3 regions of the Bacillus sp. GW823-FHT06B01 genome follow, and region 2 is predicted to be linked to each of the others. Evidence: riboswitches for the same ligand, from Rfam matches in the RefSeq annotation. Region 2 holds a riboswitch; each other region holds the start of a gene.
The links. Region 2 has a riboswitch for S-adenosylmethionine ahead of AC1Q8N_RS27265 (MetQ/NlpA family ABC transporter substrate-binding protein). Riboswitches for the same ligand answer to the same signal wherever they lie in the genome.
Positions count from the first base shown of each region.

Region 1 (3,253 bases), on a different contig from region 2:
ACTTTTCCCGCTTCTCTACTTTACTCGTTTTCACAGATTGAAAAACTGATCGTTTTATATGGCGAATGCCGCAAAAACGTAACACACCTCTCTTCATCATAATCCAATCCGCTGATCTATATAGTAGCGCGACATACCATAACGGTGAGTCTAATGTATTAATTACCCATGCCTTCTTACCTTTCAATAACCCTTTCGGCAGGGCCCCTTCATATTTATAAGCAAATCCAGCTACAAAAATACGATCAATAAATCCTTTTAAAATAGCAGGCATCCCCCACCACCATACTGGATATATAAAGAGAAGAGTATCTGCTTCTTCCACTAACGTTCTGTACCGAGCTGTTTCTTCTTCATTTACTAAATCACGTCTTTTCTTCTCTTCATTAAATACAAGGACTGGATCAAATTGCTCCTTATATAAATCAAGTACCGTAACCGAATGATTAGTTTCTTGTAATCCTTTTTGCACATGCTTTAATATCCCCGCATTAAAACTGGAAGGACTAGGATGAGCGTATACAATTAGTACATTCACTACAAAACAACTCCCTCTATAAGTTAAAGTTTCCCCTTCTTTAACATCTTCTCTACAATTTGTACGTTTTTCGAACTTTGTAATAAACGATTTAATACTGTAAGTAACTCTTCCTTTTCTAAATCTTTCAGTTTCTCTTTTACCGTACTTTCACCAGCACCTTGAATATCATAAACAACTGCCGCCATATGCTTGCAAAGATTCTCATAAGGACACTCGCAGCTACTTTCTGTAAAATCTTCAAGGTCAATAATTACTTCATAATTTCCTGCATTTCCAGTAACGAAAGCAAATATTTTCTTATCGTGTATTTCAACATCTTCTACATGTCCATCTTCATAATATTCGTATCCTCTATCTACAATGTATTTCGGAATCCATTTCGTTATATCCTGTAATAAATAAGCGTACATAACAACACCTCTTCCTTTAATTCCCTTTTGACTTCCACAACCCCTGCATGTTATTCTAATAACTGTCAAATAGCAAGTCTATATGACAAAACGACTGACACCTATTCGGCGGAGGTGTCTCTTTTCATTTGCAGCCGATATGAAGTGCCTCTTTCAGGCACATTCAATCTTTGACACTACACACTCAACACCATTCCCTTGTATCAGGCTGCTTAAGCAGTCTTTTACTCTACATACTTCAAAAAAAGAGAGCTTAGCTCCCTTTTCCCGCCTTATAAAATACCCCTTTTTCAGTATAGAGATATTCATCAGCTAATGTAATTTTCCCATCCAGTTTCAGTTCATCTAATAGTCTTGATAAATAAAATTGATGTAACATCTTTTTCGTGAATTTTCCTTCATGATGCGAAACGATATGTTCTTGAATATCTAACAATGATATTGGCTTATCTTGCTCTATCATATATTCATAAACTGTACTACGCAGTTTTACGTATTTTTCGAGTGTCACAGTACTTCGCAACCCCTTTCTTCTTAATATAAATTTTCGTAATCGGTTTTTTTGCAACAAAAAAACCTCTCCGATAAGAAGAAGTTACGTATATATCTTCGTCTTATCTCCCAGAACAAATATGTTCTGCTGGAATTAGCACCTGCATCGCGGTTGCTGGGTTTCATCGGGCCAGTCCCTCCACCTCTCTGGATAAGAAAATATTCACTTAATTCTTACTATACGTAATTTCATTCTAATTGTCAAACAAATATAACAAATTATATTTTGTTCCTTACTGTTCATACTATACATATATGAATATGCAAGGAGGATTATGAAATGCACGAAAATGCTCGCGGATATGTCCAAAATTCTTTTCAATCATTACAAGAAGCAAAACATTGTTTAGAAGAAGCGCTACAGACTGTTGAAAAAGATTTTAATCGCGCTCGTATTGAACAATCACTTTATGCGATCGAACAAGCTATTCAACGTTGTGATTACACGGTTCATATTTTAGAACAAGATTGAAAAAACTTCCCATCATAAGGTGGGAAGTTTTTTCAAATGGCATACTTCATAATTATTACCGTTATAATTAAAAAATATACAGAAAAATGCTCCTTACAATATGTAAGAAGCATGAAAGAGGCAAACGAATATGTAAGTCGCGACCCTACCTTATATGAGTATGCTTTTCTATACCATGTTATGCTTATCTAATATGCCGTATTTCTTTTTAAATCTCGTAAGAATCGTAATCCAAGACGTACTAAATAATAGTAAGAACACAACATTTGAAATTGCATGGCTCAAATCGAAATAAAAACTTGCGATATAATACGAAATGACTGTTTCCCACGTTGCTTCACGTATAAAACCGAGAAGCCCCCAGAAATTCATGATCCAGCCAAATAAAAAGCCCACGAAGAACCCGTATAGTAGTCTCCCCCATAACTTTTTCATTAAAAACGTATTACGAAGTAAGCCTGCTATAAAACCAATCATACCCCATGAAAACATTTGCCACGGCGTCCACGGACCTTGCCCTAAAAAGATGTTAGACACAATCGCCGCTGTTGCCCCGATCATAAATCCAGTTTCGCTTCCAAACACAATTGCAGAAACGATAATAACAAAAGAAGTCGGTTGTACACTTGGTAAAAGAGAAAACGGTACACGGCTAACTGCTGCAATTGCCGCTAACACGGCAACGAGAACAATTTCACGTGAAACAAACACCTTCCTTTCAAAACGGATATAGAAAGGTAACATAATAACGACTAATAAAAACAAACTACTTAACATGTAATAACCATCCATGATAAGTGTAGTAAAGAGTAATGTACCTATTATAACTGCAAAAATACATATTATGAATGCAACATATCGTTTGGACACGCTTCGTACACATCCTCCCACGTTAATGCATATGGCAATTCTTTTCGAATGAATCGATTGATAGATGTTGTATAAAAGAAGTTTCCACTAAAAAATTCTTTCGGTGCATCATTCATAATGACTGCTCCGTCAAATAACATCATACATTGATCAACGTATTTCGCTGCAAACTCAATATCATGCGTTGCCATTACAATTGTTGTACCTACTTTTTGCAGTTTTCTAAATAGCTCTCCTACTCTTTCTTTCTTCCACGGATCTAATCCTTTTGTCGGTTCATCAAGTAGTAATAAAGTTGGCTTTGTTAATAACGTTGTACATAATGCAAGTAGTTGTTGCTCTCCCCCGCTACAATCATGTGGATGGCGTTCTTTAAGTGCATATAGCCAAAACTTTTTAAGCTGATGT
Region 1 is NZ_JBXAHR010000005.1:363,074-366,326, reverse strand. It holds gene AC1Q8N_RS23440 (NAD(P)H-dependent oxidoreductase) at 1-538, opposite strand, end outside; gene AC1Q8N_RS23435 (SWIM zinc finger family protein) at 562-951, opposite strand; gene AC1Q8N_RS23430 (hypothetical protein) at 1,205-1,522, opposite strand; SAM riboswitch class I at 1,563-1,661, opposite strand; gene AC1Q8N_RS23425 (hypothetical protein) at 1,784-1,975, shown strand; gene AC1Q8N_RS23420 (ECF transporter S component) at 2,144-2,845, opposite strand; gene AC1Q8N_RS23415 (ABC transporter ATP-binding protein) at 2,818-3,253, opposite strand, start outside.
Region 1: another riboswitch for S-adenosylmethionine. It lies ahead of AC1Q8N_RS23430 (hypothetical protein); the one in region 2 lies ahead of AC1Q8N_RS27265 (MetQ/NlpA family ABC transporter substrate-binding protein).

Region 2 (3,253 bases):
TCTCTTCTACCTTTGCATTTTGTGCTTCTAATGCTTTCTTCTGCGTTTCACCTATACTACCTAAAATACTCTCTGCATCTTTTCCTTTTAACCTGACCTTTAATTTATATTTGTCTCCACTTTTTTCCATCTTCATTTTTTGTACAATTTCTGGTGGGATTTCTACATTCTCTTTCACACTCTTGGCTGCATTCATCCCACTAATATTTAATTTCTCTTCTGGTATAGATATAACTTCACCTGTATTAGGATTCTTCACTTGACCAACAATTTTATCATTTACACCATAAATGATAATATCCGTACCCGAAACATTCATTTCAGCACGAGAACTCTTTGTTTTCAGCTCTATTTGTATTTTAGCCTTCATTATACTCAGTTCTTGTCCATCAGCCTTTATGTCCATATCCTGCATCACCGTTACATACTCTTCATTTTTTAAGTTCTCATACGCCTTATTAAAAATATCTTTTGCGGCTAAATCCTTCTCTTTCTTTACTGATGCCGTTTTGGGTTCACCCGTCTTCGATACTTTATCACTACTACACCCTACCCCTAAACCAATTGTAAGTAATAAACTAGAAGCTACTATAATTTTCTTCATAAAAATCCCCCTTTACCAAATAATACCACTTTTTCATCTTTTAAATCTATATGATTTCCAATGTCATTATTTAAATTCAGCTCTAAATAACAACATGTTTGATGAAAGGTTTAAATATGATGTAAATAAAAACAACGAAATTCGGGAGGTTATTATGAAAGCAATGATTTGCACAAAATATGGACCACCTAACGTTCTTCAGCTTCAAAATATAGAGAAACCTACACCTAAAAAGAACGAAGTATTAATTAAAATTCACGCAACAAGTGTATCGACTGGAGATTGTAGAATACGCGGTTTTAATAGTCCCCTCTTATTTTGGATTCCTATGCGGATCATATTAGGTTTCAGAAAACCGAGAAAACCTATACTTGGCGTAGAGTTATCCGGTGAAATCGAAGAAATAGGAACAGATGTAACCCAATTTAAAAAAGGAGATTCTATCTTTGCATTAACAGAACTAAACCTCGGTGGTTATGCCGAGTACACATGCGTACATGAAAGTGGATTAATAACATTAAAACCTACCAATGTGACGTATGAAGAAGCGGCAGTTATTCCTTTTGGTGGAACTTCAGCATTACATTTCCTGAGAAAGGGTCGTATAAAAAAAGGGCAACAAGTGCTCATATATGGTGCCTCAGGATCGGTAGGAACAGCTGCTGTACAACTTGCTAAATATTTCGGCGCAACCGTTACGGGTGTTTGTAGTAATTCAAATTTTGAACTCGTTCAATCTTTAGGAGCTGATAAAGTAATTGATTATACGAAAGAAGATTTTACTAAGAGGCGCGAGCGCTACGATATTATATTTGATGCAGTTGGAAAGTATAAAAAATCCCTTTGTACAAATGCATTAACACCCAATGGAAAATATGTATCTGTTAATGGAATGATGGCAAAGGTAAGTAAAGAGGATATGATTCTACTAAAAGAACTAACTGAAACAGAACATTTAAAACCTGTTATTGATAGAACTTACCGATTAGAAGAAATTGCTGAAGCTCATATGTATGTGGAAAAGGGACATAAGAAAGGTAACGTTTCTATTACCTTAAAATAAAATATATTCAGAAAATAACATTGACAATTCTTTTTGTAAGATTTACTATTAGTACCATATTAAAAAACTACATACACATACTCTTATCAAGAGTGGCGGAGGGACTGGCCCGATGATGCCCGGCAACCGAGCTTATGACGTATAAGCTAAGGTGCTAATTCCTGCAAAACGAGTTTTCGTTTTGGAAGATAAGAGAGGAACCTATTTTATCTATTCGGCACCTCTCTTATTTTTGAGAGGTGCTTTTTATTTTGGAACGTATATGAAGGGGGAACTATAGATGAGAAAAGTATTATTGAGCATTGTAAGTGGAGCGGTATTATTGTTAGGTGCATGTGGTGCTAATTCTGATAAAGAGGTAAAAGCATTAGATGAGAAAAAGATTACTGTCGGTGTAACTGGCGGACCACATGAACAAATTTTTGAAAAGGTAAAAGAAGTGGCAGCAAAAGACGGACTCGAGATTGATGTAAAAGTATTTAATGATTATGTAGCACCGAACGTATCTTTAGATGAAAAAAGCCTCGATGTAAATAGCTATCAAACGAAATCATATTTAGACGTATTTAAAGCGGAACGTAATATGAAATTAACTGAAGTATTTTCAACAGTAACATTCCCTATGGGCGTATATTCTAAAGACATAAAAGATGTAAAAGACTTAAAAGAGGGCGATGCAATCGCTGTACCAAATGATCCAACGAATGAACTTCGAGCTTTAAAGCTATTTGAAAAAGCAGGCGTTTTAAAAGTGGATCCAAAGGCTACAGAAAAAGCGACTGCGAAAGATGTAATTGAAAATCCAAAAAATTTAAAGATTGTTGAATTAGAGGCATCTCAATTACTGACACAACTAAGTGAAGTGAAAGCAGCTGCAATTAATACAAACTTTGCATTAGGTGCAAAATTAAGCCCTGCGAAAGATTCTATTTTCCGTGAAGGAAAAGATTCACCATATGTAAACTGGGTCGTTGTTCGTACTGAAAATAAAGATGATGCTGTTGTAAATAAATTAAAGAAAGCTTATCAATCTAAAGAAGTAAAAGAATTTATCGAGAAAAAATTTGATGGTTCAGTTTTACCATCTTGGTAGGAGCTGACGATAATGATTGAATTAAAAAATGTATCCAAAGTATTTACAACAAAAAAAGGGAATGTAGAAGCTCTTAAACCTACTTCCCTTCAAGTAAAAAAGGGCGAATTATTTGGAATCATTGGATATAGTGGCGCTGGTAAAAGTACATTAATTCGATGTGTAAATTTATTAGAAAAACCAACGACAGGAAATATCATTGTAAACGGCCAAGACTTAACAACTTTATCAGCAAAAGAACTAGCAAAATCGAGACAAAAAATCGGAATGATTTTTCAAGGATTCAACTTACTTAAAACTGTGACAGTTTATGAAAATATCGCATTACCGTTACGTCTATCTGGTCTTCCCAAAAATGAAATTGAAAAAAGGGTAGAAAAGTATTTACGTATTGTCGATCTTTTTAACCGAAAAGATGCATATCCGAGCGAACTTTCTGGCGGCCAGAAGCAACGTGTTGCCATTGCACGTGCACTATCACATGAACCGGAAG
Region 2 is NZ_JBXAHR010000009.1:79,740-82,992, forward strand. It holds gene AC1Q8N_RS27255 (hypothetical protein) at 1-604, opposite strand, end outside; gene AC1Q8N_RS27260 (NAD(P)-dependent alcohol dehydrogenase) at 759-1,667, shown strand; SAM riboswitch class I at 1,748-1,862, shown strand; gene AC1Q8N_RS27265 (MetQ/NlpA family ABC transporter substrate-binding protein) at 1,948-2,760, shown strand; gene AC1Q8N_RS27270 (methionine ABC transporter ATP-binding protein) at 2,773-3,253, shown strand, end outside.

Region 3 (3,253 bases), on a different contig from region 2:
TTTAATCATTTTAATGAGCTCAATAGAGGACAAATCATATACAGAAGTGGCACCTGGAAAATCACCAACGCGTGCTGGATCCCCAGTTAAAGCTAACACTTCTTCCATACCTAACGCTGATAGGCCTAGTAAATGAGATTGTAGTCCGATGACGTTATGGTCTCTACACGTTAAGTGCGTCAATACCGGAATATCGTGCTTCGTTAATAATGCCCCCATTGCCATATTCGAGATGCGAGGCGATGCTAATGAATTATCTGCTAGAGTAATAGCATCTGCCCCAGCTCTTTTCAATGCTCTTGCGCCTTCAAAAAATCGCTGCGTATCTAACGTTTTCGGTGGATCTAATTCCACTACTACTGTCGTTTGTTTTTTTGCTTTCTCTGCTAAAGTGACATGAGCTTTCGAACGTTTCTCATGTGTATGAACTACTTTCGGTCTTTGAATCGTATCCTTTTCTATTACAGGTGTAACATTTGCAATTGCACGTTTCATACTTTCAATATGTTCTGGAGTCGTGCCACAACAACCACCCAATAATCGGATACCTTGCTCAATAAATTTCGGTGTCATCGCTTCGAAATAAGCCGGACTTCCCTCATATACGTAGCGTCCCTCCACATAATTCGGGAGACCTGCATTTGGATATGCTGACAAGTAGCCATTTTGCGGAATCGATATCATTTTAAAAGCTTCCGTCATGTGAAGTGGCCCTAGTTGACAGTTCAATCCAACAACATTTGCACCGTAATCTAAAAGCTGTTTTAATATTTCATTTACATCATTTCCATTTTGAGTTGTACCTGCCTCATGCAATGCTAATTGAGCTACAATTGGAATATTCGTTTGTTTTCGTAACACCTGAACAGCATGAAGTAATTCAAACTCATCATAGAAAGTTTCTAATAGCAGTCCATCAACCTGTTCTTCTAGTAATGCACTTGCCTGTTCCAGTAACATAAATTCTCTTTCCATATCAGTTGTCGTAACAGCTCCGATATGTTTCATACCACCAATTGTTCCTAAAATTGCATTTCTGTCTGTAACAGATGCTTTCGCCAGTTTTACTGCGGCTCTATTAATTTCAGTAACTTGATTTTCTAAACCATACATACGTAATTTCGCTTCATTTGCTCCGTACGTATTTGTTTGAATCACATCAGCCCCAGCAGCTACATATTGCTTATGAATCGATATAATTAAATCTGGATCAGATATATTCAATTCTTCAAAACTACTTTGCAAACCATGTGAATGTAATAACGTCCCAACCGCACCATCACCTATTACAATTCCTTTTGATAATAAATCTAGTAATTTCACAAATCTCCCTCATTTCTATCAATATAAAAACCCCCTCTTCACTTTGAAGAGGGGGACATAATTGTTCCTCCTCTTATTATGCAAAACATTCGTTTTGCAGGTATTAGCACCGTTTCAAACATTTCGTTTGAAGGTTGCTGGGTTTCACAGGGCCTTTCCCTCCACCGCTCTCAATAAGAGTTTGTCTTTATTATTTTATTTATGTAGCTAAAAGGAAATACGTTCCCCTTTTAACAATGTTTGTTAATTTTTTAATAAATTTAGCATGCACAAATGCAAAAGTCAATGACACTTGCGGAAAAATAAAAATTATTTAAAATAAAGTTGCAATTCAATTATCTTTTGTTGTAAAGTTAAAAACATAATAAAATTTCATACGAACATTCTTATCTAGAGAGGTAGAGGGACTGGCCCTTTGACGCCTCAGCAACCATTAACATTTGTTAATAAGGTGCTAATTCCAGCAAATTGTGAAAGATTTGACAGATGAGAAGAAGACTCTATTCAAACCGAAAGCCTTCTTCTTTAGAAGGCTTTTTTTATTTTCCCCCGCTATTTGAGGGCAGTAAGATTCCCAACTCAAAATTCAGCTGGAACAAAGAAGTTAGGTGGGAATCAACTGCCCGTAAAAGCCCGATTGGTGAGGGCTGATAATCAGTGGGGATGAATCCCTCACTGATTAAAGTTTCACTTTACATTCACTTAATTGTTAATTTAAAAAGGAGGAATTTTCACATGTCAACTATTGAAACAAAACTAGCACAAATCGGAAACCGGAGCGAAACTACAACAGGAACTGTTAACCCACCTGTTTATTTTTCAACTGCTTATCGTCATGACGGAATTGGTAACTCTACTGGCTTTGACTATTCACGAACTGGCAATCCAACTCGTGGTCTTTTAGAGCAGGCAATCGCAGACTTAGAATATGGTGAACAAGGTTATGCCTGTAGTTCAGGGATGGCAGCTGTTCTCCTCGTCCTCTCCCTATTCCGTTCTGGAGACGAACTTATTGTATCTGAAGATTTATACGGGGGCACTTATCGATTATTTTCTGAGCACGAAAAAAAGTGGAATGTTCGATGTAGATACGTAAATACACAATCCATTAAACAAATTGAGCAAGCTATCACAACTGCAACGAAAGCTATTTTCATAGAAACTCCAACTAATCCGTTAATGCAAGTTACTGATATTGCCGCTGTCGCAACTGTAGCGAAAAGACACGGACTACTTCTTATTGTAGACAACACATTCTATACGCCTTATATACAGCAGCCATTAACAGAAGGTGCCGACATTGTACTTCATAGCGCAACGAAATATTTAGGAGGACATAACGATGTCCTAAGCGGACTTGTCGTTGCAAAAGGAAAGGAACTTTGTGAGGAAATCGCTCATTATCATAATGCCTCTGGTGCGGTCTTAAGTCCATTTGACTCATGGCTATTAATTCGTGGTATGAAAACGTTAGCGCTTCGCATGAGACAACATGAAGAAAATGCAAAAGCAGTTGTTGCTTATTTAAATGATGAAGACGGGGTGACAGATGTATTTTATCCTGAAAGAGGTGGCATGATCTCATTTCGTCTGAAAGATGAAACATGGATTAATCCATTCTTACAATCTTTATCCTTAATTACATTTGCTGAAAGTCTTGGTGGTGTTGAAAGTTTAATGACGTATCCAGCAACGCAAACACACGCTGATATTCCTGAAGAAATCAGAACAGCAAACGGTGTATGTAATCGTCTTCTGCGATTTTCCGTTGGCATTGAAAATAGTAACGATTTAATTCAAGACTTAAAGCAAGCCATTAAACTTGTAAAAGAAGGGGTAAGAATATGAGTTATTCTATAGATACACTCTTACTGCACAACCAATATAAACATGACTCACAAACAGGAGCTGTTAACGTTCCCATCTATAA
Region 3 is NZ_JBXAHR010000002.1:595,005-598,257, reverse strand. It holds gene AC1Q8N_RS10110 (bifunctional homocysteine S-methyltransferase/methylenetetrahydrofolate reductase) at 1-1,323, opposite strand, end outside; SAM riboswitch class I at 1,394-1,503, opposite strand; SAM riboswitch class I at 1,707-1,816, shown strand; gene metI (cystathionine gamma-synthase/O-acetylhomoserine thiolyase) at 2,059-3,171, shown strand; gene metC (cystathionine beta-lyase) at 3,168-3,253, shown strand, end outside.
Region 3: another riboswitch for S-adenosylmethionine. It lies ahead of AC1Q8N_RS10110 (bifunctional homocysteine S-methyltransferase/methylenetetrahydrofolate reductase); the one in region 2 lies ahead of AC1Q8N_RS27265 (MetQ/NlpA family ABC transporter substrate-binding protein).